Linked DNA regions of Asanoa sp. WMMD1127. The protein of the gene in region 2 interacts with the protein of the main gene of each other region in a pairwise test. Links are inferred from orthologs where the notes say so. Each region holds a gene or a part of one and is shown on either strand. Other genes may lie near its edges. The genes, in order: aceE and nth.

Region 1 (14,288 bases), 5.3 Mb from region 2 along the record:
CGGGCCGCGCTGATCGCGGAGGGCCTGCGCGCCGCCCGCTCCGGCGGCGCGGCCGCGCTGGGGATGCGCGAGCTGACGCGCGCCGTCGGGGTCACGCCCAACGCCGCCTACCGGCACTTCGCCGACCGCCACGCGCTGGTCCTCGCCGTCGCCGTCGAGGCGCAGGAGCTGGTGGCGCGGGCCATGCACGAGCGGATGCCGTCGATCGGCCGCGACGTCGCGCCGGCTTCGGCTGCCGTCGACCGGCTGCGCGCGGTCGGGCTCGGCTACATCCACTTCGCCCGCACGGAGCGGGGTTGGTTCGAGCTGGCGTTCCTGACGCAGGAGGCGGGACCGGTCGGGGTCGATGGCGTGCCGCCGCCGTACCAGCTCCTGGTCGAGGCGCTGGACGGCCTGGTCGCGGCCGGCGTGCTGACCGCCGCGCAGCGTGCGGACGCCGAATGGCCGTGCTGGTCGACCGTGCACGGCTTCGCGGACCTGGCCACCCGCGGCCCGCTCCAGCACCAGGACCCGGCCGTGGTCGACGCCCAGGCCGCCCGGGTCGTCGACACCGTCATCCGCGGCCTGGGCGTGGCGCCCGGGCTGCTCCACACCCGACCGTCAGGAGAACCGGAGCATGGCTGAGCCACTGGACGCGACCTTCACCGCACCGATCCGCGTCGACGGCGCGTTCCCGACCTACATCGAGCTGCCGGGGTCGCACGACCTGCTGGGCACCCGCAAGCCGGTCAAGGTCAGCGGCACCATCGACGGCCACGCCTTCGACGCGACCCTGATGCCGTCGGGCCAGGGCCCGCACTGGCTGCCGGTCCGGGCGGCCCTGAAGAAGACGATCGGCAAGGACGCCGGCGCCGACGTCGAGGTCCGCCTCACCGCCCGCCGCTGACGGGGCAGGCCCGCGCCCGTGGCTGTCGGGCGCGGGCCTGCGGCCGCACAGGGTCAGACGCCGACCGGGACCTTGGGGGCCGGCTCGGACAGCTCCGCCCGCAGCTTCTCCCCCTCGATGTCGACGTTGGGCAGGGCGCGGTCGAGCCAGCGGGGCAGCCACCACGCGCCGCGGCCCAGCAGCGACATCACCGCCGGCACGATGGTCATCCGCACCACGAACGCGTCGATCGCGACGCCGAGCGCCAACGCGAAGCCGACCGACTTGATGATCGGGTCGTCGATCAGCACGAAGCCGGCGAAGACGCTGGTCATGATCAGCGCCGCCGCGGTGACCACCCGGGCCCCGTGGCCCATGCCGGCGATCGTCGCCTCGTGCGCGCCGGCGCCGTGCACGTAGTCCTCGCGCATCCGGGACACCAGGAAGACCTCGTAGTCCATCGCCAACCCGAACAGGATGCCCACCAGCAGGATCGGCAGGAAGCTGATCAGCGGGCCGGGCGTACCGATGCCGAGCAGGTCGGCCAGGTGGCCCTCCTGGAAGATCCAGACGGTGATGCCGAACGTCGCGCCGACCGTCAGCAGGAAGCCCAGCGCCGCCTTGATCGGCACGAGGATCGAGCGGAAGACGAGCATCAGGAGCAGCACCGACAGGCCGACGACGATCAGCAGGTAGACCGGCAGCGCGTCGGCGAGCTTCTCCGACACGTCGACGCCGACCGCGGTCTGCCCGGTCACGGCGACGTCCGCGCCGCCGAGACCGTGGGTCTTCGCCCGCACGTCGTGCACCAGCGTCTCGGTGCTCTCTGCCGTCGGCCCCTCGGTGGGGATGATGCCGAGCAGCGCCGTCCGCTGGTCGCCACTGACGGTCGGCGGCGTTACGGCGACCAGGTTGGGCGTGCCCTCCAAAGCCGGGGCCACCTGCTGCACCGCCGCGGCGGTCTGCTCCGCCGAGTCGCTCGAGACGACCAGCGTCAGCCGGCCGTTGAAGCCGGGCCCGAAGCCCTCGGCCACCATGTCGGCGGCGACGCGGGCGGGCGTACCCTCCGGTCCGGATCCGGCGTCCGGCAGCGCGAGCCGCATGTCCGCGGCGGGCAGCGCCAGGGCGCCCAGGCCGACGATCCCCAGGATGATCACGGGAATCCGGGCCCGGGTGATGAACCGCGCCCACCGGAAGCCGAAGCCCTCCTTGTGGGCGCGCGGCGCGGCGTCGCGCTGGCGGCGCGGCAGCACCCGCTTGCCTGCGAACCCGAGCAGCGCGGGCAGCAACGTGATCGCCACGAGCACGGCGACCGCGACGGTGCCGGCGGCGGCGAGACCCATCGCGCTCAGGAAGGGGATGCCGACCACGGCGAGCCCGGCCAGCGCGATGACCACCGTGACGCCGGCGAACACGACGGCGGACCCGGCCGTACCCACCGCCCGGGCCGCGGCCTCCTCGGGCTCGATCCCCTCGACGAGGTGCTGGCGGTGCCGCGACGTGATGAACAGCGAGTAGTCGATGCCGACCGCGAGGCCGAGCATCAGCGCCAGCACCGGCGTCACGTCGGTCAGCGAGACCACGCTGCTGAGCGCGAACAGCCCCGCCATGCCGGCGCCGACGCCGATGAGCGCGTTGAGCATCGTCATGCCGGCGGCGACCAGCGACCCGAACGTCACCAGCAGCACGACCAGCGCGACCACGACACCGATCGCCTCGGTGCTGCCGACCTCGGGCGGCGAGTTCATCACCTCACCGCCGTGCCCGACCCGTAGCCCCGCGGCCTCGGCGGCGGCACCGGCCTGCTCGTACGCGTCGCGCTCGGCATCGGTGAGCTCGTCGGCGCGGCCTTCGTACTGGACCTGGACCAGTGCGTACCGCGTGTCCTGGGAGATGGCCTTGGCCTGGAACGGGTCGACCGCGGCGACCACCCCCGGCAGCTGGTTGGCTTCGGCCACCAGCTGCTTGACGGCGTTGGTGAGCGGCGGGTCCGTCAGCGTGCGCCCCTCGGGCGCCCCCACGACGATCGTCCCGACCGCGCCACTGGCCTCGGGAAACTCGTGCTGCAGGGCATCGATCGCGCGCTGCGACTCGGTGCCCGGCATGGTGAAGTTGCTCGAGGTCGGGCCCTTGAAGGCGACGGCCGCGCCGCCGAGCCCGGCGAGCAGCACGAGCCAGAGCACGACGACCAGCCTGCGCCGGCGGTACGCGGCCCGGCCCAGCCGGTAGAGCAGGGTTGCCATGTCAGTCCTTCTTCCCGGGTATGAGGGCACGGCGGGCCACGGCGATCAACGCCGGTCGCAACTCCGCCTCAACACGCTTGTCATCGATGACCACAGCCGCGATCCCACCGAGCAACACCTCGGCGGCGACGTGGTCGGCCGGATCGGCGGACCGCCCGGCGAAACCGGCCCTGAGGGCGTCGGTCAGCTCCCGAACCGCGGCGAACGCGGGCTCCTGCAGGAACTGCGGGGTGACGTCGTAGATCAGCGCGACCTCGCGCCGGTAGCGCAGCACGAGCTCGACGAACCCGTCGATGGCGACCTCCTGGACGCCCTTGTCGTCGACGCCGGCGAGTCTCGCGACGAGGTCGATCAGTGCCTGCTTGGCGGGCTCCAGGAGGGCAAGGAGGATCGCGTCCTTGTGGGCGAAGTGGTAGAGCAGGGTCGCCTTGGAACACCCCACCTCAGCGGCGATGTCGTGCAGGGAGGTGCCTTTGAAGCCGTACCGGGTAAACAGCTCCCCGGCGACCCGCAGGATCTCGTCACGCGTCCGAATGCGAACCACGGACTCATTCTTCCTGACCGCTCGGTCAGATTCTGACCGAGCGGTCAGTTCGGTGGCCCAGGTCACATATCATCGCCGCCATGTGGGCCAACCTCACCCAGCCACAAGCCGTCCTGCTCGCCGGCTTGTTCGGCGCAGCGGGAGCGGTACTTGGTGGCCTCATCGCGAATGTCGCCGGTCAGTGGATCGGCTCGGGCGGCCAGCGCCGTCGGCAATGGCTGGAGTTGCGCCACGTCGCATACGCAGAAGTGCTGGAGTGCTTCCACGCCGCGTGGGCCCTCTATGACGATGCCGGGGCTCGGCAGCCGTCACGCAGGGAAGAGGAACGAGCAGGCCTGAAACTGCTGGCGGCCTTTTCTCGCGCCGCACTGCTGACTCGAAGACGATCCACTGACCAGGCGTTGACGCGCTTGCATACCGCGGCGCAGGCCCTTTGGTCACGAGACGGACGTAGATGGTCCGAGGTCGACGACGCGTGCCGCGCCGCTGAGGCGGCATTCCGCCAGGCCGCTCGCGCCGAGCTCGGGATGCGGAGGCACCCCATGACCGATCGCCGGACGGAGGAGCCGTCAGCTGCTGCGTTTGAGGGCCAGCTTGATACTGATCGCTCCGTCTCCGTCAGCGGCGCCGATGAGGACCCCGCCGGAGCTGAGCACACTGATGCCGAACGTCGCTTCTAGGGACTCCACCTGCCACGATGGCGACTCGGCGGTGGCGTTGGCGGCGTCTTGCGCGATGTTCACGATTTCCAGGAGCGCGGCTCGCAACTCGCCACGGCGCGCTTCGATCGGGGTCGTGCCGCGGCGGTAAGGGCCTATCTGCCGCCCGCTCGCGGCGATCTCGACGGTCTCCACAAGCAGTTTCTCGACAGTCATTCCAGCTTCACCTCAAGCCGCACCGTGTTGGACCGTCCACCATGACACCAATCAATGATCTTGTCACGGCAGGAAACCATCCGGACAGGCGATAAGTAAGTCAGCCTCACCGGCATATCGTGAACGCGATGAGCAATAGCCAGGCTCCGGCGGATCAGGAAGCGTGGGGCCAGGACGACGAGTACGTTGTCCAGCTTCGCAACGAAGAGAAAACACTGGGCGCCGCCTTCTTCGTGACAGCCCGGTTCCTGCTGACGGCCGCCCACGTTCTTCATCCCCTGCCGCGCGATCAAACCACGGTTGAGATCGTGCACAGCGGAGTCCGCCTCCAGGGACGCATCGCTCAGCGAACCAGCCGCTTCGACGTAGCGTTGATCGAACTCGTCGATGACCGGCCCGGCCGGGTGCGACCGCCGCCGGCCGGCCGTTGCCGCCCACGTGAAGATTGGTGTTCGCCTTACCGCCCCGATGTCGGCGAGCCCGCCCTGACCGGCTCGGTGGAAGCTGTGGACATCGCCTACCAGTGCGAGGAGGGCGAGGTGATGCGCGCTCTCCAGCTGGTCTCCCGGCTTGACCTCGGTGATTTCTCCGGCTACTCCGGAGCGCCTGTCGAGCGCGTTGTTACCGACGCGCGACCCACGTTGGCCGGTCTGTTGCTCGAGCAGGTTTGGCGCCGTGAGACTGGGCCTCGCCAGGCGCGAACGGCCTCTAATGTGCTGTTCGCTGGAACCCTCGCGCAGGCACTCTCCTGTTTCGACCATTTCGACGTCGGCCATCTCTTGTCCGTGCTCACCAAGCCGAACCAGGACGACGCGCCGACGGACGCCGCCAACGTCGTGACTTCCAGTCGCGCCACAAAGGCAGTTCAAGAGGCTGACATTCTGCTGAGGGCGCTTGACGACTGGGCGGCCCGCGGCATCTACGACGACGGGGAGTTGTCGCTGCTGAGGCTCCGGGTCGCCAACAACGTCATCGATAGCGCGATGAGATGAGTCGGATATCAGGTGATCTGCTCGGCGCCGCCGAAGGGCTAGTTCTCGGAGCATCGACGAACGAGGAGCAGGCGGTCGTTCAGCAGGTGTCGCGTCTCGTCGACGAGCTCGACCGCTCGGTGGCGACGCGTGACTGGCCACGCATCAGATATCTCGCCGTTCTCCTTGACCGATCTGGTCTACAGCCCGGAGCGGCATCCCTCCTGCTACGGGTGGCCGAGATCGCAGCTGGACTGGCGGTGGGAGCTGAAGCCAACAATCTGCGTGCGATGCTGGCGATCCGCGACGGTCGGCCGCGGGAGGGCGCGGAAATTCTCGAGGACGCCTTTCTCGAGGCCAGCATCTGCGGGGCCGACGTGCTAGGTCCCATCACGGTCAACCTGGTCACGGCGTACCAGCTGATGGGCGACCCGTCGGCCACAGCCAAATGGCTCGACCGCTGCGATCGACTCTTGCCACGCGACGCGACCGCGACCGCGGTCCGGACACAGGAGTGGATCTCGCGGGGTGGCCTTGCAGCAAATGAGATCGACGGCCGGGGCGTAAGTCGCGCGCTCGAGGAGATCGTCGGTTCGACCGGCCGGCAGGCCGGCGCCGGACCGCCGACGGACGCGGTCACGGCGGCTGAAGTAGCGCGGCTGGGGCTCGAAGCGGGGCGGCTGAACGGTGATCCCGAGCTGATGCGTAGGTGCGCCGACACCCTCGAGTCGCTTGGGCAGTTGATCGGTTCGACTTACGACGCGGACGACACCCGCGCCCTGGTGGTCCACGCCAACGCGGCGGTTGCGGGATTCGAGGTCGCGCGTCACAGCGACGCCGGGAACGTCGCCGCTGCGGCGAATCGGCTTAGGGACATCGCGGAAAATGTGCGCATTTCGCTGGGCGACAGCCATCCGAAGACGCTGGCGCTCGCCGCAAACGCGTTGATAGCAGACCTCGAGCGAGCGCGCACCGAGACCTCCTTATCCTCTTTCGAGCAGGCGATACGCGAGTTGGACCACTTGGCCGCACGGCAGGCGGCCATCTTGGGCCCAACTCACGCACAGACGCTCACGAGCCAGGCCAACCTCGCTTGCGCACGGGTGGAACTGGCGCTACAGACAGCGTCGCCAGCTCTGCTGGATCGCGCGACGAACGCCCTGTCCAGCGCGATCGAGGCGTGCTCAAACGCGCTCGGCGACGACCACCCGGCAACTCTGGTTCTTCGACAGCAGCTTCGCATCTGCGACGATCAATCCGGTTCGGAGACGTCGGGTGGCCTGGCCACTCGGGTGCTGCCGAAGACTCGGCAGGATCGAGGTGGCGGCTACTCGTCCTTCGAGCTGGCTGGGCAGCGCCTCTTGCACGGGCCTAACTGGCAGCCACCTCCAACTCCCGGGAAACAGCCTGACGCTGGCCAGGACTCGCCCGGGGCGGCGCCGAGCCGCTCGGACGAGGTCGGCACGCTGGTGGAACGGGCTCAGGCAGGTGATTCGGATGCGTTCGGCCAGATCTACGACCGGTACTTCGACACGGTGTTCCGCTTCATCTATTTCAGGGTCGGGAATCAGCTTCTGGCCGAAGATCTGACGTCGGACACATTTCTTCGGGCCCATAAGCGCATCCACAGCTTCAGCTGGGGGTCGCGTGACCTTGGAGCCTGGCTGGTGACGATCGCTCGTAACCTCGTAGCTGATCATTTCAAATCCGGCCGGTACCGGCTGGAGGCGATCACCGGAGAGGCGCTCGGCACCGGCCGGCAGGACGACAGCCCCGAAGGCCGTCCCGAGGACACGGTTGTCGATCACATCACGAACGTCACCCTGCTCACCGCAGTGAAACAGCTCCCCCCTGAGATGCAGGAAGTGATTGTGCTGCGCTTCTTGCAGGGCTTCTCGGTTGCCGAGACGGCACAGGCGATGGGCCGTAACGAAGGCTCGGTGAAGGCGCTTCAGTACCGCGCCGTTCGACGGTTGGCGCGGTTGTTGCCGGAGGGCTTCCAGCCATAGCCGAACGGTCCGTGTCCTTTGTAGCGTCGAAACGGAGGAGGGCCACGGCTCGACCGAGCCGCGACCCTCCTCTCTCGACAGCCTTGACGACCTACGAGTCGCCGCCGGTTTCGCCCACCGGGGCGGCGTTGACGTCGTCGATCGCGTACTTGCGGGCCGCTTCCACCGGGACCGCAGGGGCGATCTCCCCACGAACCGCGAGCTGCCGCAGCGTCGCCACCGCGACCGATTCCGCGTCCACGTGGAAGTGGCGGCGCAGCGCGTGCCGGGTGTCCGACAGGCCGAAGCCGTCCGTGCCCAGCGACGTCCAATCCCCCGGCACCCAGCGCGAAATCAGGTCAGGAACCGCCCGCATGAAGTCGCTGACCGCGACCACTGGCCCCTCGGCGCCCGCCAGCTTGCGGCGCACATAGGGCACCCGCGGCTCCGCGCCCGGGTGCAGCAGGTTGTATTCCTCGGCCTGCACCGCGTCGCGGCGCAGCTCGGTCCAGGACGTCACCGACCACACGTCGGCCGCGACGCCCCAGTCCTGCGCGAGCAGCTGCTGGGCCTTGAGCGCCCACTGCATGCCCGTACCCGAGGCCAGGATGTTGGCCTTGATGCCGCCACCTTCGACGGTCGGCGCCGGCGAGTAGCGGTACATGCCGCGGAGCAGGCCCTCGACGTCGAGGTCGACCGGCTCGGCCGGCTGCAGGATCGGCTCGTTGTACACGGTCAGGTAGTAGAAGACGTTCTCCTGCTCCTCGCCGTACATCCGGTGCAGGCCGCGTTCGACGATGTGCGCGATCTCGAACGCGAAGGCCGGGTCCCACGCCACGACCGCCGGGTTGGTGGCGGCGATCAGGTGGGAGTGGCCGTCCTCGTGCTGGAGGCCCTCACCGTTCAGGGTGGTGCGGCCCGCGGTGGCGCCCAGGACGAAGCCGCGGGTCATCTGGTCCGCGGCCGCCCAGAAGCCGTCGCCGGTGCGCTGGAAGCCGAACATCGAGTAGAAGATGTAGAGCGGGATCATCGGCTCGCCGTGGGTGGCGTAGGAGCTGCCCGCGGCGGTGAACGACGCGACCGAGCCGGCCTCGTTGATGCCCTCGTGCAGGATCTGGCCGCCGGTGGCCTCCTTGTAGGACAGGAACAGCTCCCGGTCGACCGGCGTGTAGTTCTGCCCGTGCGGCGAGTAGATCTTCTGCGTCGGGAACAGCGAGTCCATGCCGAAGGTGCGCGCCTCGTCCGGGATGATCGGCACCCAGCGCTTGCCGAACTCGCGGTCCTTCATGACGTCCTTGAGGAGGCGTACGAAGGCCATGGTGGTGGCGACCTTCTGCTTGCCCGACCCGCGCTTGACGTCGGCGAAGCGCTCGCTGCCCGGGATCTGCAGCGGGATCACCTTGGTGTTGCGCGACGGCAGGTAGCCGCCGAGCGCGCGCCGCCGCTCGTGGAGGTATTCGAGCTCCTCCTTCTTCGGCTGGACGTACGGCGGGAGGTAGGGGTTCTCCTCGAGCTGCTGGTCGGAGACGTCGAGGTAGAGCCGGTCGCGGAACGTCTTGAGGTCGTCCAGCGTCAGCTTCTTCATCTGGTGCGTGGCGTTGCGGCCCTCGAACGACGAGCCGAGCGTCCAGCCCTTGATCGTCTTGGCGAGGATGACCGTCGGCTGGCCGGTGTGCTCGGTGGCCGCCTTGTACGCCGCGTAGATCTTGCGGTAGTCGTGCCCGCCGCGCTTGAGGTTCCAGATCTCGTCGTCGGACATGCCTTCGACCATCTTGCGGGTACGCGCGTCGCGGCCGAAGAAGTGCTCACGGACGTACGCGCCGGACTCCGCCTTGTAGGTCTGGTAGTCGCCGTCCGGGGTGCTGTTCATGAGGTTGACCAGCGCGCCGTCGGCGTCGGCGGCGAGCAGCGGGTCCCACTCGCGGCCCCAGACGACCTTGATCACGTTCCAGCCGGCGCCGCGGAAGAACGCCTCCAGCTCCTGGATGACCTTGCCGTTGCCGCGCACCGGGCCGTCGAGCCGCTGCAGGTTGCAGTTGATCACGAAGGTCAGGTTGTCGAGCTCCTCGCGGGCCGCGACGCCGATCGCGCCGAGCGACTCGGGCTCGTCCATCTCGCCGTCGCCCAGGAACGCCCATACGTGCTGGTCGGAGGTGTCCTTGATGCCCCGGTGCTGCAGGTAGCGGTTGAACCGGGCCTGGTAGATCGCGTTGAGCCCGCCGAGGCCCATCGAGACCGTCGGGAACTCCCAGAAGTCCGGCATGAGCCGCGGGTGCGGGTAGGACGGCAGGCCGCCACCGAGCCCGGCGTGGGACAGCTCCTGACGGAAGCCGTCGAGCCGCTCCTCGGACAGGCGACCCTCGAGGAACGCGCGCGCGTACATGCCGGGCGACGCGTGGCCCTGGTAGAAGATGTGGTCCCCACCGCCCGGGTGGCTCTTGCCCCGGAAGAAGTGGTTGAAGCCGACCTCGTAGAGCGCCGCGGCGCTGGCGTAGGTCGAGATGTGGCCGCCGACGCCGATCTCGGGGCGCTGGGCGCGGTGCACCAGCATCGCGGCGTTCCAGCGGATGTAGGCGCGGATCCGCCGCTCGACGAACTCGTCGCCCGGGAACCAGGGCTCACGCTCCGGCGGAATCGTGTTGATGTAGTCGGTGGTGGTCAGCGGTGGGACGCCGACGTTGCGCTCGCGCGCCCGCTCCAGCAACCGCAACATCACATAGCGGGCGCGCTTGGCGCCACCCGCGTCGATGACTCCGTCGAGCGACTCGACCCATTCGGCGGTTTCCTCGGGGTCGACGTCCGGAAGCTGGCTCGGCAGGCCGTCACTGATCACCGGGCGCTTGCGTTCCGTAGCCACAGGCATTCCTCAGATTGTGGGGACGACTGACATTTCGGAGCCAAGTGTCCCGGGTGTGGGATTCGTCTCCAACGCCATCCTGCCCCTTTTCTCACCCGGGCGTCACGTCACGTACTGCCAGACGCGACACGCGACACACATACCAACCGGTAACTCACCCCGGAAGGAACGAAAACCGGACCTGTCGTACGGCGTTGTCGCCGTTGGTGTCGACCAGGCAGATGGACTGCCAGGTGCCGAGGGCGAGCCGGCCACGCAGGACAGGGATCGAGGCGTACGGCGCGACGAAGGCCGGCAGGACGTGGTCGCGCCCGTGTCCCGGCGAGCCGTGCCGGTGCCGCCAGCGGTCGTCGGCCGGCAGGAAACCGTCGATCGCGGTCATCAGGTCAGGGTCGTCGGAGCCCGAGCCGCTCTCGATGATCGCGATGCCGGCGGTGGCGTGCGGCACGAACACGTGCAGCAGACCGTCGCCCTCGCCCGAGACGAACTGCTGGGCCTCCGCCGTCACGTCGCGCACCGTGGGCCGGCGGCCCGTCTCGACCGTGATCACCTCACTCCGCATCCCGCCAAGTCTAGGGATCACCACGGTCGCGCGCGGGTGGGTCCCGTGGGACCGATGTGGCAGGTGACTGGCCGTGGGTGGCCCGCGTCGGTAATGCTTTTCGGCGTGACCACGCCGCAAGATCTCGACGAACGGTTCCGGACGGCGGTCGGCGCGCTGGCACCCGGCGCCGCCGAGCTCCCCGAGGGGATGACCGGCGAGCTGGCGCGGGCCCTCTTCGACGCCCAGCTGACCAGCCGCCACCTCGACCTGGCGGCCCGCTGGCTGCGCAGCTTCGGCGAGGGCTACTACACGATCGGGTCGGCGGGGCACGAGAGCAACGCCGCGGTCGCCGCCGCGCTGCGGCCCACCGACCCGGCGTTCCTGCACTACCGGTCGGGCGGGTTCTACGCGGCCCGGGTGAGCCAGGCCGGCGTCGCCGACCCCGTCGCCGAGACCGCCCGTGACGTGCTGCGGGGCGTGGTCGCGTCGGCCAGCGAGCAGATCGCCGGGGGCCGGCACAAGGTGTTCGGCAACGCCGCGCTCCAGGTGGTGCCGACCACCTCGACGATCGCGTCCCACCTGCCCCGCGCGGTCGGCACGGCGTTCGCGATCGAGCGCCTGCGCAAGGTCAACGGCAACGGCGACTCCGGTACGCCCTGGCCGGCCGACGCGATCGTGGTCTGCTCGTTCGGCGACGCGTCGGTCAACCACGCCACCGCCACGGCCGCGTTCAACACCGCCGGCTGGATCACCCACACCGGCCTGCGGCTGCCGCTGCTGTTCGTCTGCGAGGACAACGGCATCGGGATCAGCGTGAAGTCGCCGCAGGGCTGGGTCGAGTCGACGTTGCGGGCCCGGCCGGGCCTGCGCTATTTCGCGGCGACGGGCGACGACCCGGCTGGCGCTTACGCGGCCGCGGTCGAGGCGACCGCCCACGTGCGCCGGGCGCGCAAGCCGGCCGTGCTGCACCTGTCGACCGTGCGGTTCATGGGCCACGCCGGCGCCGACGCGGAGGTCGCCTACCGGCCGGCCGCCGACCTCGAGCGCGACCTGGCCCACGATCCCGTCGTCGCCACCGCCCGGCTGCTGGTCGACACCGGGCTGGCCACGCCGGAGGAGATCCTGGCCCGCTACGACGAGGTGGGCTGGCAGGTCCGCAAGGTCGCCGAGGAGGTGCTGGGCGAGCCCAAGCTGACCAGTCCCGCCGAGATCGTCGCCACGCTGGCGCCCCGGCGGGCGGCGCGGGTGGCCCGGGCCGTGTCCGACTTGTCGGTCGTATCCGCGGCGGACCGCTCGACCGCCTTCGGCGGGCGGCTCCCCGAGGACGCCGGCCCGTTCACCCTGGCCCAGACGATCAACGCCGCGCTCGCCGACGGCCTGCTGGCCAACCCGAAGATGGCGGTGTTCGGCGAGGACGTGGCGCTCAAGGGGGGCGTCTACGGCGTGACCAAGGGCCTGCGCGAGCGCTTCGGGGCGACCCGGGTCTTCGACACGCTGCTCGACGAGACGTCGATCCTCGGCCTCGGGCTCGGCGCGGGCCTGGCCGGGATGCTGCCGGTGCCGGAGATCCAATACCTCGCCTACCTGCACAACGCCGAGGACCAGCTGCGCGGCGAGGCGGCCACCATGCAGTACTTCTCCGGCGGGGCCTTCCGGAACCCCATGGTCGTGCGGGTGGCCGGGCTCGCGTACCAGGAGGGGTTCGGGGGGCACTTCCACAACGACAACTCGGTGGCCGTGCTGCGCGACATCCCGGGCCTGGTGGTGGCGGTGCCCGCCCGGGCCGACGACGCCGCGCCGCTGCTGCGCACCTGCCTGGCCTCGGCCGCCGTCGACGGCAGCGTCTGCGTGTTCCTCGAGCCGATCGCGCTCTACCACACCCGCGACCTCTACGAGGAGGGCGACAACGAGTGGCTCGCGCCCTACCTCGGGCCCGCGTCGTGGGGTGACGCGCACGTGCCGATCGGGCGGGCCCGGGTCTACCAGGTGGGCTCCGCCGAGGACCTGACGATCATCACGTTCGGCAACGGCGTACGGATGTCGCTGCGGGTCGCCGCCCGCCTCGTCGAGGAGGGCATCGGCGCCCGCGTGGTCGACCTGCGCTGGCTCGCCCCGTTGCCGGTCGCCGACGTGATCCGCGAGTCGTCGGCCACGGGTCGCGTACTTGTCGTGGACGAGACACGACGCTCCGGCGGGGTCGGCGAAGGGGTGCTGGCGGCCCTCGTAGACGCCGGATATGTCGGGTCTGTCAGCCGGATCGCGTCCGTCGACTCCTTCGTCCCGCTCGGTCCCGCGGCCAGAGAAGTCCTGGTGGCAGAGGATGCGATCACTCAGGGTGCTCGGGCCCTCCTCGCAAGGTAAGTTTCCCGGGGGACCCGTGAAGTCTCCGCCGACGGTTGCCGCTCGCCGGAAAATCGAGCCGGGATCCGTCGGTGTGCCACTTGCGCGCGAGCCGCCGACTGTGTGGACTTTGCGGGAACTGCAACGAACGAGGGAGGCACGCAACAGTGAGCGCGACCGCAGGTCAGGCCGCCGACGGCGTACGCAGCCTGGCGGACCGGTTCGGCATCGAGCCGGGGATGGTCGTCATGGAGATGGGGTACGACGACGACGTCGACCAGGATCTCCGCGACGCCCTGACCGACCGCTCCGGTGAGTTGGTCGACGAAGACACCGACGAGGTGGTCGACGCGGTGCTGCTCTGGTACCGCGACGGCGACGGCGACCTCTTCGAGATGCTCGTCGACGCACTCGGCCCGTTGGCCGGCAACGGCGTCGTCTGGCTGCTGACGCCCAAGGCCGGCCGCGAGGGGCACGTCGAGCCGAGCGAGATCACCGAGCTGGCCCCGACCGCCGGGCTGCAGCAGACGTCGACGGTCAACGCCGGCAAGGACTGGAGCGCCGCCCGCCTCGTGGTGCCGCGCGGCGCCCGCAAGAAGTAGCCGATGCTTCCTGTCGGCACGCCGGCGCCGGACTTCACCCTCAAGGACCAGAACAACCAGGAGGTACGACTCTCGTCGTACCGCGGGTCCCGTGCGGTCCTGCTGGTCTTTTATCCGCTGGCCTTCAGCGGCACCTGCGGCGGCGAGATGGCGGCGCTGAACGCGGCGCTGCCCGCGTTCGCCTCCTCGGGTGTCGAGGTGCTGACGGTCAGCGTCGACTCGGTCTACTCGCACAAGATCTGGCTCGAGCGGGAGTCGTGGTCGCTGCGCATGCTGGCCGACTTCTGGCCCCACGGCGGGGTGGCGTCCGATTACGGGATCTTCAATCCCTCCGCCGGCTTCGCCGACCGTGGGACGTTCCTGATCGACCGGTCCGGCGTCGTGCGGTGGTCGGAGCATCTGGGCCCCGGCGAGTCCCGCGACACGTCCGCGTGGCTGGCCGCGGTCGCCTCCCTGTCT
Region 2 (13,919 bases):
GATCGCCAGCACGCCGAACACGGCCATCGTCCAACCGGCCGCCGAACGAGGAAGTCTCATGTTCGAAGATCCAAGCATCTTCGAACATCATGATCAACGATCGATCAGTACGACTTTTCCTGGCCGAGTACGTGCTGCGAGACGAAGTTGAGGATCATCTCGCGGCTGACCGGCGCGATCCGGCCCGCGCGCACCGCGCCCAGCAGCGTGGCCACGCCGTACTCCGTGGTCATGCCGTTGCCGCCGTGCGCCTGGATCGCCGTGTCGACCGCGAGGGCGGCGGCGTCGGCGGTCGCGTATTTGGCCATGTTGGCCGCCACGCCCGCCTCCAGGTCGCGACCCGCGTCGTAGAGCGCGGCCGCCTTGTAGACCATCAGCCGGGCCAACTCGACCTGGATCGCGGCGTGCGCCAGCGGATGCGCGACACCCTGGTGGGTGCCGATCGGGCGACCCCACACGGACCGCGTGGCCGCATAGCGCGACGCCCGGTCGAGCGCGTAGCGGCCGGTGCCCGCGCTCATCGCGGCGACCGTGATCCGCTCCGGGTTGAGCCCCGCGAACAGCGCCGGCAGGCCCGCGTCAGCGCCGCCGCCGACCAGCGCGTCACCCGGCAGCCGCACGTCGTCGAGGTAGAGCAGCCACTGCGACTCCGGCGAGACGATCTCCATGTCCAGTTTGGACCTGGTCAGGCCCGGCGCGTCGGTCGGCATCAGGAACAGCGCGGGGACCAGCCGGCCCGATGCCGCGTCCTCGGTGCGGGCCACCACCATCACGTAGTCGGCGTGGTCGACGCCGGAGATGAAGCACTTGCGGCCGTTGAGCACCCAGCCGTCGCCGTCGCGGCGGGCCACGGTGCCGAGCCGGTGGAAGTTCGAGCCGGCCTCGGGTTCGGTGATGGCGAACGCGATGAGCACAGAACCGTCGGCGAGGCGCGGCAGGAACTCGGCCCGCTGCGCCTCCGTGCCGTGCTTGGCCAGGATCGTCGCCACGATCGCCGGCGAGACGACCAGCAGGAGCAGCGGCGAGCCGGTCGCCGAGAGCTCCTCGCAGACGATGGTCAGCTCGGTGATGCCGCCGCCACCGCCGCCGTACTCGGTCGGGATGCTGACGCCGAGGTAGCCGAGCTTGCCGGCCTCGGCCCACAGCTCGGTGGTGTGCTCGCCGGCCTTGGCCTTGCCGATGAAGTACTCGTGGCCGTAGCGGCGGCCGAGGGCCGACACGGCGTCGCGCAGGTCGCTCTGCTCGGGGGTGAGGTCGAAGTTCATGAGGGGTGGCCTCCGACTCGCTAGACGGGTTACTCGGGACTCAGGACCGCCAGCACGGCGCCGGTCTCCACCTGCGAGCCGGGACCGACCGGCAGCGAGGCGACATAACCGGCGGATGGCGCGTACACGGGGTGCTCGAGCTTCATGGCTTCGAGCGTCATCAACAGCTCGCCGGGGCGGACCCGCTGGCCCGGCACCACCATGACGCGGCTGACGTGCCCGGGCAGCGGCGCGACCAGCGAGCCCTCGGCCAGCTCGGCCGACGGCAGCGGGAACCGGGGCAGCTCCTGCAGCGCGACCGAGCCCTCGGGACTGTCGACGTAGGACACCTCGCCGACCCGGCGCACGGTGAACAGCAGCCGGATGCCGTTGACGTCGAGGGCGACCGCGTCCGGCTCGGCCGAGACCACCTGGGCCGGCGGGTGGTCGTCGGTGGCCGGCGGCTGGCCGAGCCCGCCGAGGTCCGGGTCGTCGGGGTCGACGGCGCGGACCCACCAGTTGACCAGGTCGCCGCTGCGGTCCAGCCGGTAGCCGACCTCGACCGGGCCGGCCGGGCCGTCGTACACCGTGGTCTGCGATCGGGACGGCACGTTGCGCCAGCCCGACGGGAGGGTGCCCAGCGCGGTGGCCTCGGTGCGGCGGCCGGCGGCGCCGGCCAGGGCGGCGGCGAGGCAGGACACCCGCACCGCGTCGACCGAGGAGAGCAGGGGAGCGAACACCTCGGGGTGCCGCTCCAGGAACGCCGTGTCGATGTCGGCGGACCGGAAGGACGGATGCCGCAGCGTACGCACGAGCAGGTCACGGTTGGTCGCCACGCCGTGGATCTCGGCGCGGGCGAGCGCGCCGGCCAGCAACCGGCCCGCGTCGGCCCGGGTCGGCGCCCACGCCATCAGCTTGCCCAGCATCGAGTCGTAGTGGACGCCGACGACCGAGCCGTCCCGCACCCCGGAGTCGAGCCGCAGACCGGGCGCCGCCAGGGGCTTGAACTCGCCGGCCACCTGCGGAATGTGCACGCGGTGCAGGGTGCCGGTGGAGGGCAGCCAGTTGGCGGCCGGGTCCTCGGCGCACAGCCGCACCTCGATCGCGTGCCCGCGCATCGGCGGCGGCGCGTTGAGCGGCAGCGGGTTGCCCTCGGCCACCACCAGCTGGAGCTGCACCAGGTCGAAGCCGGTGATCAGCTCGGTGACGCCGTGCTCGACCTGCAGCCGGGTGTTCATCTCGAGGAAGTAGAAGCCGCCGCCGACGGCGTCCACCAGGAACTCGACGGTTCCCGCGCCGACGTAGCCGACCGCACGGGCGGCGGTGACCGCGGCCGCGCAGAGCTGCTCGCGCAGCTGCGGCGTGACCACCGGCGACGGCGCCTCCTCCACGATCTTCTGATAGCGCCGCTGGATCGAGCACTCCCGCTCGCCGAACGGCACGACGGTGCCCTGGTTGTCGGCGAAGACCTGCACCTCGATGTGCCGGGCGCTCTCGACGTAGCGCTCCAGGAACACCGTGCCGTCGCCGAACGCCAGCGCCGCCTCGCGCCGGGCCGAGGCGATCGCGTCCGGCAGCGACTCGCGGTCGTGCACGATCCGCATGCCGCGCCCGCCGCCACCGGCGGACGCCTTGACCAGCACCGGGAACTCGGTCACCCGGTCGGGGTCGAACCAGGTCGGCAGCATCGGGATGCCGGCGTCGGCCAGCAGCTGCTTCGCCTCGATCTTGGAGCCCATCGTGGCGATCACCTTGGCCGGCGGCCCGACCCAGGTCAGCCCGCTGTCGGTGACCAGGGCGGCGAAGTCGGCGTTCTCCGACAGGAACCCGTAGCCCGGGTGGATCGCGTCCGCGCCGGTCTTGCGCGCGGCGCCGATCATCAGGTCGCCGCGCAGGTAGGTCGCGGTCGGCGCGTTGCCGGGCAGGTGGACGGCGTAGTCCGCCTCGGCCACGTGCGGCGAGTCGGCGTCGGCGTCGGAGTAGACGGCGACCGTCTCGATGCCGACCAGGCGGCACGAGGCGAAGATCCGGCGGGCGATCTCACCCCGGTTGGCCACCAGCAGTCTGCGGATCATGCGCGGAGACCTCACATCCGGAAGACGCCGAAGCCCTCGGCGCCCTTGATCGGGGCATTGTGGATGGCCGAAAGACACAGGCCGAGGACGGTACGGGTGTCGCGCGGATCGATGATGCCGTCGTCGTAGAGCCGGCCCGACAGGAACAGCGCCGTCGACTGGCTCTCGATCTGCTGCTCGACCATCATCCGCATCGCCTGGTCGGAGTCTTCGTCGTAGTGCTGGCCCTTGGCCTCGGCCGCCTGCCGCGCGACGATCGACAGCACGCCGGCGAGCTGGGTCGGGCCCATCACCGCGGACCTGGCGTTGGGCCACGTGAACAGGAACCGGGGCTCGTACGCCCGGCCGCACATGCCGTAGTTGCCGGCGCCGTAGGAGGCACCGAGGTTGACCGTGATGTGCGGGACCCGGGAGTTGGACACCGCGTTGATCATCAGGGCGCCGTGCTTGATGATGCCGCGCTGCTCGTATTCCGCGCCGACCATGTAGCCCGTCGTGTTCTGCAGGAAGAGCAGCGGGGTGTCGGTGGCGTTGGCGAGCTGGATGAACTGCGCGGCCTTCTGCGACTCCTCGGAGAACAGCACGCCGCGGGCGTTGGCCAGCACGCCGACCGGGTAGCCGTGCAGCTCGCCCCACCCGGTCACCAGCGCCGTGCCGTAGCCGGGCTTGAACTCGTCGAACTCGCTGCCGTCCAGCACCCGGACCAGCACCTCGCGGGGGTCGAACGGCGTGCGCTGGTCGGCGCTGGCGATCGCGAGCAGGTCCTCGACGTCGTATTTCGGCGCCATCGGGTTGGTGGTGCGTGGCCCCGGGCCCTGCTTGCGCCAGTTGAGCCGGCGCACCACCTGCCGGGCCAGCCGCAGGCCGTCGCGCTCGTCCTCGGCCAGGTAGTCGGCCAGCCCGCTGGTGCCGGCGTGCATCGCGGCCCCGCCGAGCGACTCGTCGTCGGTGATCTCGCCGGTGGCCATCCGGACCAGCGGCGGGCCGGCCAGGAACACCTTGGCCTGGTGCCGCACCATGATCGTGTAGTCGGACATGCCCGGCACGTAGGCGCCGCCGGCGGTGGCGTTGCCGAACACCACGGAGATGGTGGGGATGCCGGCCGCCGAGAGCCGGGTCAGGTCGCGGAAGATGCCGCCGCCGGGGATGAAGATCTCCGCCTGGGTCGGCAGGTCGGCCCCGCCGGACTCGACCAGGTTGACCAGCGGCAGCCGGTTGGCCAGCGCGATCTCGCCAGCCCGCTGCGTCTTCTTCAGGGCGTACGGGTTGATCGCGCCACCGCGTACCGTCGGGTCGTTGGCGACGATCACGCACTCGACACCCTCGACCACGCCGATGCCGCTGACCACGCTCGCGCCGACGGGGAAGTCGGTGCCCCACGCGGCGGTCGGTGACAGCTCCAGGAACGGCGCGTCCTGGTCGAGCAGCAGCTCGATCCGCTCGCGGGGCAGCAGCTTGCCGCGGGCGTGGTGACGGGTGACGTACTTGTCGCCGCCGCCGGCCCGCGCGTCGTCCAGCGCGTCCTCGTACTCGTGGAGCCGCTCCAGCATCGCCGAGCGGTTCTCCAGGTAGGACGGGTTGCGCGGGTCGACCGCGGTCTCCATGACAGTCACGCGCACCCCTCACAGACGTCCTTGGCCATTGCCACCTCCGTAACGAGCGGCTCGGCGGAGGCGACACGCATGTCGCACGTCACGCTGCCTCCAGCAGGTCGGCCGGCACCTCGGCGACCCGGGCCCGGAACAGCTCGCCGAGCGCCTTGGCCTGCGGGTCGAACCGGGTCGAGGCGGCCACGCCGGCGCCCAGCAGACCGCGGATCACGAAGTTGACCGCCCGCAGGTTGGGCAGCTCGTGGCGCTCGACGGTCAGCGGCGCCGTCTCCGGCAGCAGTTCCGTGAGCCGCTCGGTGGTCAGCCAGCCGAGCAGCCAGTCGGCGGCCGCGTCGGTGCGGGCCCAGACACCGAGGTTGGCGTCGCCGCCCTTGTCACCGGATCGGGCGCCGAGCAGCCGGCCGAGCTGGGTCTGCTTCGTCCTGTCGGCGGCCGGCTGCGTTGACTGCCGCTGCGCCGCGGCTTGGGGCGTGATCGTGCGGGCCGGCGGGCGGATCGTCACCCGTTTGCCGTCGGGGAGCACGGCCGTGTGGTTGACCGCGTCCTGCGGCGCCGTGTCGGCGGTGAACACCCCGAACGGGGTCGCGTCACCCGGCGGAGTGGTCAACGTGCAACCCGGATAGGACGCCAGCGCCAGCTCCACCGCGGCCGCCGAGAAGGCCCGCCCGGCCCGCTTGGGATCCTGATCCTTCAGGTGTACGTGCAGCAGGGCGCTGGCGGCCTCGGTGTCCACCGCGTCGGGGTGGTCGGTGCGGGCCAGCGTGAACTCGAGGCCCTCCTTGCCCACCGCGTCCTCGAGCTGACCACGGACCAGCGCCGCCTTGGCCTCGATGTCGAGCCCACAGAGGACGAACGTCATCGCGTTGCGGAAGCCGCCGAGGTTGGCCACGCCGACCTTGAGCGTCGGCGGCGGCGGCAGACCCTTCACCCCGCTGATCGCCACCCGGTCGGGGCCCTCGGCGTGCAGCCGGACCGTGTCGAGCCGCGTCACCACGTCGGGGCCGAGGTAGGCCGGGCTGTCGATCTCGTAGAGCAGCTGGGCGGTGACGGTCTCCACGGTGACGGCGCCGCCGGTGCCCGGGTGCTTGGTGATCCGGCTGGCGCCGTCCTCGGCGATCTCCGCGATCGGGAAACCCGGCCGCCGGGCGCCGTCGGGCAGCTCGGTGAAGAAGCTGAAGTTGCCGCCGGTCGCCTGCGCGCCGCACTCGATCACGTGGCCGGCCACGGTGGCGCCGGCGAGGGCGTCGAAGTCGTCGCGGGACCAGCCGTAGTGCGCCGCGGCCGGGCCGACCACCAGCGCGGCGTCGGTGACCCGGCCGGTGACCACGATGTCGGCCCCGGCGTCGAGGCAGGCGGCGATGCCGAACGCGCCGAGGTAGGCGTTGGCCGTCAGCGCGTCGGGGCGCAGGAGGGCGTCGCCTTCCACGTACGCGATGCGGGGTGTCAGACCTTGTTGTTCCGCCAGCTGCTCGATCGCCCTGGCCAGCCCGGCCGGGTGCAGGCCGCCGGCGTTGGTGACCAGCTTGACGCCCTTCTCGAGCGCGGTGCCGAGAGTGCCCTCGAGCTGGCGCAGGAACGTCTTGGCGTAGCCGAGCGCCGGGTCGCGGGCCCGGTCGCGGCCGAGGATCAGCATGGTCAGCTCGGCCAGGTAGTCGCCGGTCAGCACGTCGAGCTCGCCGCCGTCGAGCATCTCCTGCCACGCGCTGAAACGGTCGCCGTAGAAGCCGGACGCGTTGCCGATGCGGATCATGACGTGGCCGCCGTCGGCTCGCGCTTGACCCCGGGCGGCCCCGCGAACGCCTGGGCCACCGTCAGCCACTCGCTCGCGACCGGCCCGGTGGCGATCAACGCCAGGTCGGCCCGGTGGCGGCGCTGGGTGACCAGCAGGCAGAAGTCGAGCGCGGGGCCGGTCACCCGGTCGGTGGCGTGCTCGGGGCCGAAGGTCCACTCGGCGCCGTCGGGGGCCGTGAGCTCGACGCGGACCGGCTCGCTCGGCGCGGGTCGGCCGTGGGCGAGGAACGAGTGGCCGAGCGTGCGGAAGCCGAGGAACGCGATGTGCCGCAGCCGCTCGGTCGGGGTGCGGGTTAGCTCGAGCGCGTCCGCTATGTCGAGGCCGTGGGCCCACGTCTCCATCAGGCGGGCGGTGGCCATCGACTGCGGCGTGATCAGGTTGCCGAACCAGGGGATCCGCTTGCCCGGCGGCGCCTCGCGGAGGGCCGCGACGAGCTCGCGTTGCCCGGCCAGCCAGCGTTGCCGCAGCTCGTCGGGTGGCGCGAGGTATTCCTCGGCGCCGCGGTCCACGATCCGGTCCGGGTCGTCGGCCAGTGGCGCGAGCAGGGCGACGAACTGGGCGTCGTCGGTGGTGGCCAGCAGCGCGGCGCGGTCGGTCCAGGCCAGGTGGGCGATCTGGTGCGCGACCGTCCAACCCGGACTCGGCGTGGGCCGCGCCCAGTCCTTGGGTGGCCGGGCGGCGACCAGCGCGTCGAGCTCGGCGGTCTCGGCGTCGAGGTCGGTGAGCAGAGCGGCGAGCTCGACCACGGGGGCCTCCTTCAGTCGCGGATCACGGCGGCGAGGTGTCGCTTCCACTCGCGGAGCAGGGCGGCGCGGCGGCCCGCGTCGTCGGAGAGCAGGTTGGCCACGCCCAGACCGCGCATGAGGTCGAGGGTCGCCTGCACCGATTCGCGTACGCCGGGGCGGCGCTCGTCGGCGCCGAGCAGCTCGACGGTGAGGCGGTGCAGCTCGCGACCGACCTTGGCCTCGACCGGCACGAGGGCTCTTTGCAGTTCCAGGTCGGTGCGCGCGGCGACCCAGACCTCGAGGGCGGCGGCGTAGAGGGGGCCGGTGAAGGCGGCGGCGAGCATGTCGACGACGCGGTCGACCCGTTGCGCGCCGCGCGGCAGGCTCGCCGCCTCGGCGCGGATCTCGGCGGCGCGGCGGTCGGCGAGGTGCTCGACGGCGGCCATGACCAGCGTCGCCTTCGTCGGGTAGTGGTGGAGCTGCGCGCCGCGGGAGACGCCGGCGCGTTCGGCGATCACCGTGGTGGTGGTGCCGGCCCAGCCGAGGTCGACCAGGCTGTCGACGGCCGCGTCGAGCAGGCGCGCCTGGGTGGCTCGGCTGCGCTCCTGCTGCGGGGTCCGCACGTCTTGAGCATGGCGTGGGCGAAACAAACAGTCAAGCCTGCTTGTTTTTGAATTTTGTCTGTTTCGTGGCTCTCGTGGGACGCGGGTCAGGCAGGTGGGTTGATCTTGCCGTTGTCGTCGAACTCGGCGCCTGTCCTGGGGAAGTCCTGCTTGCTGAGCCCGCTGACCATGTCGAGACTGTCGCCGTCGGGGTCGGTGACCGGCTTGCCGGCGCTGTTCATGGCCGTGGAGACGAGCTCGCCGTCGACCCAGGTGCCGTCGGCGGTCAGCTCGACCTTGAGCACCGCGCCGAGGCCGAGCGGGCCGTTGCGGCTGAGGGTGCCGCCGCCACCGGCGAAGTTGCCCAGGCTGTAGGCGATCAGCCGGCCCTTGTAGAACTCCATCGCCCGCAGCACGTGCGGGCCGTGACCGACGATCAGGTCGGCGCCCGCGTCGATCATGCTGTGCGCGAACTTGATCGGGTCGCCCCGATTCTCGCCGAGGAACATCTCGGTGCCCGGCTTGACCCGGGTCTTGCCCGAGCCCTCGGCACCCATGTGCACCTGCACCACCACGAGGTCGGCCTGCCCGGCCGCCTTGGCGACGAGCTTCTTGCCGTCGGCGATGTCGATGAGGCTGTTGTTCCAGGGGTACGACGAGAAGCCCACGACGGCGACCTTGATGCCCTCGACGTCGGCGACGGTGATCTGGTCGACGGCGCCGGTGTGCTGCAGGCCGTATTTCTCCAGCGCCCGCTGCGTGTTCTCGTAGCCGTCGGCGCCGTAGTCGTTGCCATGGTTGTTGGCCTGGTTGAGCAGCTCGAAGCCGGCGTCCTTTAGGTGCTTGGCATAGCCCGGCGGGGCCCGGAACTGGTGGCAGCCGGTCGACTCCGGGCCGCACTTCGACCGGCCGGTGTCGTCGGTCAGCGGCTCCTCGAGGTTGCCCATCACCAGGTCGGCGGCGAGGTCTTTCTTGACGCCGTCGAAGAAGCCCTTGCCGCCGTTGGACGGCAGGCTGCCCGGCGCGTTGCCCATCACGATGTCACCGGTCGCCGAGAGCGAGATCGACTGCTCCTCGTCGGCGGTCTCCTCGGTCGCCTCCGCGCGCGGTTGGGGCGACTTGGTCGGGTGCACCCACACCCCGGCCTGGTCACCACCGCCACCGCGGGTCGCCGCGGCCACGCCCGCGACGCCGACGCCGAGCAGCGCCGCGGCGGCTATCGCGGCGACGACGGCGGCACGCTTGCGCGGGGTGGCGGGGGCATACACGCGGGGGACTTTATCGTTCCCGAGCGATTCTCGGGACCCTCCGACAGGAGGATGGGTCAGCGCTCCGACCAGGGGATCTTGGGCCGCGAGCCACCCTCACGGACCGCCCGGTGCGCGGCCCGGGCGAGCCGGCCACCCCACAGCGAAAGCGGCCCGCCGTACGGCTCCGCCGGCCCGTCCGCCGGGCACAGCACGGTGACGGCGTCGGTGGCGGTGCCCGTCGCGTGGAGGCCGAGCTCCCAGAGCGCCTGGGCCTTGGCTTCTGTGATCGTCGCGACAGCGTTGACCAGGGCGGCGTCGCTGAGCCGCTGCGGCAGGAAGGCCACGATGTTGATCGTTCCGGGCCGGTGCTGATGCGGGATCACGTGGTCGGCGGCGGCCATGATGGGCTTGCCGAGCCCGACCGTGGCCCAGACCTCAGCGTCCCCATCCACCGCGGCGACCCGTTGCGTCACGTCTACGCCCGTCAACAAACCGACACCGGCGCCGTCGAGGCCCAACTCGCCGGCCAGCGCGGCCAGGTGCTCGTGCGGATCATCGCGGGCGTACGACATGGGCACGGTCGCGTTGACCACCCAACCGCGGTCGCCGATCCCGCCGCCGAGCGGGGCCGAACTGATCGCCCGCATGAGTGCGGGTAAGCGCCAGACCAGCAGGGGGATACTTTCGCCCTCCTCCTGACGCGCGGTAAGAATGGGCTTGAACGGCACGCGCCGACGATAGGGCAGGTGGCAACCGGGTGGGTCGGCCCAGCGCATGGACTGATCACGATCCGGGGGTTGCCGGGCCGGTTCGCCGATGCGTACGCCTAGACTGACTGCGCGCGGTTTCCGCGCCATTCGTGGAACTGAGGTGCGCGATGGATGAGGTTCTGGCCCGTAGCGGCATCTTCCAGGGTGTAGACCCGGAGGCGGCCGAAGCGCTCGCCAAGGACATGGAGACCATCGAGGCCCGAAAGGGCGAGATCGTCTTCAACGAGGGCGAACCAGGCGACAGCCTTTACATCGTGCTGAGCGGCAAGATCAAGGTGGGTCGCCGCGCCGCCGACGGCCGCCAGAACCTGATCGCGGTGATGGGCCCGTCCGACATGGTCGGCGAGCTGTCGCTGTTCGACCCGGGCCCGCGCACCGCCACCGCCACGGCGGTGACCGACACCCGCCTGGCCCGCCTCCGCAAGCAGGCGCTGCGCCCGTGGCTCAACAACCGGCCGGAGATCGCCGAGCAGCTGCTGCGGGTCCTGGCGCGCCGCCTGCGGCGTACCAACGATGCTCTGGCCGACCTCATCTTCACCGACGTGCCGGGCCGCGTGGCCAAGAACCTCCTCCAGATGGCGGGCCGCTTCGGCACCCGCGACGGCGGCGTCCTGCGGGTCACCCACGACCTGACGCAGGAAGAGATCGCCCAGCTGGTCGGGGCGTCGCGAGAGACCGTGAACAAGGCCCTGGCCGATTTCGCTTCGCGCGGCTGGCTGCGGCTCGACGGCAAGTCGATCATCATCCTGGACCCGGAGCGGTTGGCTCGGCGGGCCCGGGTCTGAAGGCTTTCTCTTCTCGTCTGGTTGCTGTCTGGGGCTGTGGTGCGCGCGGACGGTCGCAAAGAGCACGCCCTGATTGTCGGCGCGCACAACATCTCCCCCCGCCCTGATTCAGTGCCTGGCGGGTCGACTGCGATGCCTGGGTCGCGGGCCACAGTCCATTGGTCGAGGTTCGCTCGCAGAGCGCAGGCCGGGTGGGCCTAGCGCGCTTCTAGCGGCCCAGTGCGGATATCGCGCTGCCGCGCGTGGGCGTTCGCTGTCGGCGGCGGGCCGCCGTCCTTCGGACCGCGCCGCGTGCCGCGCCGCGTGCCGCGTCGCGCGTGCCGCGTCCCCGCGCCGCCTGCGTCGCCCCGCTCCGTGCCGCGTCCCCGCGCCGCCTGCGTCGCCGCGCTCCGTGCCGCGTCCCCGCGCCGCCTGCGTCGCCGCGCTCCGTGCCGCGTCCCCGCGCCGCCTGCGTCGCCGCGCTCCGTGCCGCGTCCCCGCGCCGCCTGCGTCGCCGCGCTCCGTGCCGCGTCCCCGCGCCGCCTGCGTCGCCGCGCTCCGTGCCGCGTCCCCGCGCCGCCTGCGTCGCCGCGCTCCGTGCCGCGTCCCCGCGCCGCCTGCGTCGCCGCGCTCCGTGCCGCGTCCCCGCGCCGCCTGCGTCGCCCCGCCCCGTGCCAGCGGCGCACCTCGGCCGACTCCCGCTGGTCGGCGCGGCCGTCGTGCACCACCGCCCCCTGCTCGCGCCGCCCGTGCCCGCGCCGCCCATCGCTTCTGTGCATCGCCAGCCGTCGCGCCGCGGTGGGCATCGCCGCTTCGGGGTCGTCGCGCGCCGTTGAGCCGGCGCCGCCACCCGCACCCTCGCCGCGGCGGCACCCGCGGGGCCATCCCGCTACGGCGGCTCTGCATCGGCTCGTCTGCGCCGCCGGGTCTGTCATTGCCCTGTTCATCCGAGTGCCGCCGGCGGGTTTCCCGCGCCTCCGGCGTACCCCATGGTCGGGACGATTTGGGGTTGGTTTTCGGATCTTGTGGATGGCGGCGTGGGGTTGTCGGGGGTGCGGAATAGTCTTTGGCACGTGAGTAGGACAGCCGTGTTTGACGCGGAGACCGAGCTTGGGCGCAAGCGGCGGGCGCGCAGGATGGGGCGCATCCTGACCGAGACGCATCCGGATGCGCACTGTGAGCTGGATTTCAGCAATCCGCTCGAGCTCGCGGTGGCGACCATCCTGTCGGCGCAGGCCACTGACAAGAAGGTCAATGAGGTCACGCCCAAGGTGTTCGCGCAATATCCGACGGCGGCTGACTACGCCGGGGCCGACCGGGCGGAGCTCGAGGTGACGCTCAAGCCGACCGGGTTCTTCCGCAACAAGACCGACTCGTTGATGAAGCTCGGGCAGCAGCTGGTGGAGCGGTTCGACGGCCAGGTGCCGGGCAACCTGCCCGACCTGGTGAGCCTGCCGGGCATCGGGCGGAAGACCGCCAACGTCATTCTCGGCAACGCGTTCGGGGTGCCGGGCATCACCGTCGACACGCATTTTCAGCGGCTGGTGGGTCGATGGCGGTGGACCGCGGAGACCGACCCGGTCAAGATCGAGCACGCCATCGGCGGGATGTTCGAGAAGCGCGACTGGACCATGTTGTCGCACCGGGTGATCTTCCATGGTCGCCGGGTCTGTCATGCCCGCAAGCCGGCCTGTGGGGCGTGCACGTTGGCCAAGCTGTGCCCCGCCTACGGCACCGGGCCCACCGATCCGGTGCAGGCGGCCAAGCTGCTCAAGGGGCCTCGGGCCGCGCAGCTGGCCGAGGCCGTCGGGGTCGACCCGTCGGTCGTCCCGCAGCAGGCGTTCACGGCGGACGTGCCGTGAAGCGCTACCTACCCCTGATCATCCTGCTGGTCGTCGGGGTCCTCGCCGGGGTCGGCGTGCGGGCCTGCTCCAACCGGACCTCGTCGAACTCGCTGGCGGCGGACGGCACGGGCGAGCCGGCCGCGTCGGCGGGAGCGCCCGCGGCTCCGTTCGCCGATTGCCGGGCGTTGACCTCGGCGCCGCCGGAGGCCTCGGGCGCCGCCGCGGCCGCGGCCACCGACATCGCGCTACCCACCGCCGAGCTGTCCTGCTTCGGGGGTGGCAAACTGCGGCTCGCGGACGTACGCGGACCCGCCGTGATCAATCTCTGGGGCTCCTGGTGCCCGCCCTGTCGCGAGGAGCTGCCGTCGGTCAACGCCGTCGCGCAGCGCACGGCCGGCCTCGTGCACTTCCTCGGCGTCAACACCCGCGACAGCCGGTCCGACGGTGAGGCGATGACCAGCGAGTTCGGCCTGAGCTTCGCGAACGTCTTCGACCAGGGCGAGCAGGTACGCGTCGCCCTCAAGCAGCCCGGCCTGCCCGTCACGCTGTTCGTCGACTCGGCGGGCAAGGTGGTCCACCTCTACAACGGCACGGCGCTCGACGAAGCGCGCCTCGCCGACCTGGTCAAGCGGCAGCTAGGTGTGGCGGTCCCGGTTGGCTGAGGCACGGCGGAACGACATCTGGTTCAACGGGGGTGCGCCGACCAGTGGCTCGCGGCTGTTCCCTGGGGTCGACGCCGGCCTGCCCGACGGGGTGGGCGCCCGGCGGCGGCGCTCGGACGCCGGCGAGCTGGCGCTGCCGGACTGGTTCGCGCCGCTGCTGACCCGGCTGCACGGGGCGCGGGCGGAAGACTTCACCCGGATACCGACGCCGGATCGGGCCGGCCGGGACAGCGCCGTGCTGGTGCTGCTCGGCGAGGAGGACGACGGCGGGCCCGACATCCTGGTGCTGCAACGCGCGGCGACCTTGCGCAACCATGCCGGCCAGCCCGCCTTTCCCGGCGGCGTGGCCGACCCCGGTGACGCCGACCCCGCCGCCACGGCGCTGCGCGAGGCCGACGAGGAGGTCGGCCTCGACCCGAGCAGCGTGACCTTGCTGGCAGAGCTGCCGCGGCTGTGGATTCCGGCCAGCGACTTCCTGGTGACGCCGGTGCTCGCGTGGTGGCATCGCCCGCACCCGGTGGCGGCCCGGGACCCGGCCGAGGTGGCCCACGTGGCCCGGCTGCCCGTATCGGAGCTGGCCG

Evidence for each region.
Region 1: the proteins of nth (region 2) and aceE interact in binary tests that used the Escherichia coli proteins (3 or more experiments, as listed by UniProt). The link is inferred for Asanoa sp. WMMD1127 from one-to-one orthologs.

What each region holds. Positions count from the first base shown.
Region 1 is NZ_JARUBP010000001.1:7,579,648-7,593,935, forward strand. The notes cover bases 7,399-10,659. They hold aceE (pyruvate dehydrogenase (acetyl-transferring), homodimeric type), read right to left. Parts: upstream 10,344-10,659; coding sequence 7,599-10,343; downstream 7,399-7,598. Other genes in these bases: O7635_RS36225 (YjbQ family protein), read right to left, coding at 10,498-10,659. Also shown: O7635_RS36180 (TetR-like C-terminal domain-containing protein), read left to right, coding at 1-624; O7635_RS36185 (DUF1905 domain-containing protein), read left to right, coding at 617-886; O7635_RS36190 (MMPL family transporter), read right to left, coding at 940-3,108; O7635_RS36195 (TetR/AcrR family transcriptional regulator), read right to left, coding at 3,110-3,652; O7635_RS36200 (hypothetical protein), read right to left, coding at 3,715-3,918; O7635_RS36205 (hypothetical protein), read right to left, coding at 4,222-4,527; O7635_RS36210 (hypothetical protein), read left to right, coding at 4,656-5,519; more of O7635_RS36225, read right to left, coding at 10,660-10,905; O7635_RS36230 (thiamine pyrophosphate-dependent enzyme), read left to right, coding at 10,999-13,248; O7635_RS36235 (DUF3052 domain-containing protein), read left to right, coding at 13,395-13,829; O7635_RS36240 (peroxiredoxin), read left to right, coding at 13,833-14,288. UniProt on the Escherichia coli protein: Component of the pyruvate dehydrogenase (PDH) complex, that catalyzes the overall conversion of pyruvate to acetyl-CoA and CO(2).
Region 2 is NZ_JARUBP010000001.1:2,289,634-2,303,552, forward strand. The notes cover bases 10,940-13,831. They hold nth (endonuclease III), read left to right. Parts: upstream 10,940-11,968; coding sequence 11,969-12,694; downstream 12,695-13,831. Other genes in these bases: O7635_RS11090 (TlpA disulfide reductase family protein), read left to right, coding at 12,691-13,338; O7635_RS11095 (CoA pyrophosphatase), read left to right, coding at 13,466-13,831. Outside these bases: O7635_RS11035 (hypothetical protein), read right to left, coding at 1-60; O7635_RS11040 (acyl-CoA dehydrogenase), read right to left, coding at 105-1,265; O7635_RS11045 (biotin carboxylase N-terminal domain-containing protein), read right to left, coding at 1,295-3,319; O7635_RS11050 (carboxyl transferase domain-containing protein), read right to left, coding at 3,331-4,932; O7635_RS11055 (acyclic terpene utilization AtuA family protein), read right to left, coding at 5,012-6,679; O7635_RS11060 (TIGR03084 family metal-binding protein), read right to left, coding at 6,676-7,467; O7635_RS11065 (TetR family transcriptional regulator), read right to left, coding at 7,479-8,069; O7635_RS11070 (CapA family protein), read right to left, coding at 8,156-9,316; O7635_RS11075 (adenosylcobinamide amidohydrolase), read right to left, coding at 9,373-10,026; O7635_RS11080 (Crp/Fnr family transcriptional regulator), read left to right, coding at 10,176-10,853; more of O7635_RS11095, read left to right, coding at 13,832-13,919. UniProt on the Escherichia coli protein: DNA repair enzyme that has both DNA N-glycosylase activity and AP-lyase activity. The DNA N-glycosylase activity releases various damaged pyrimidines from DNA by cleaving the N-glycosidic bond, leaving an AP (apurinic/apyrimidinic) site.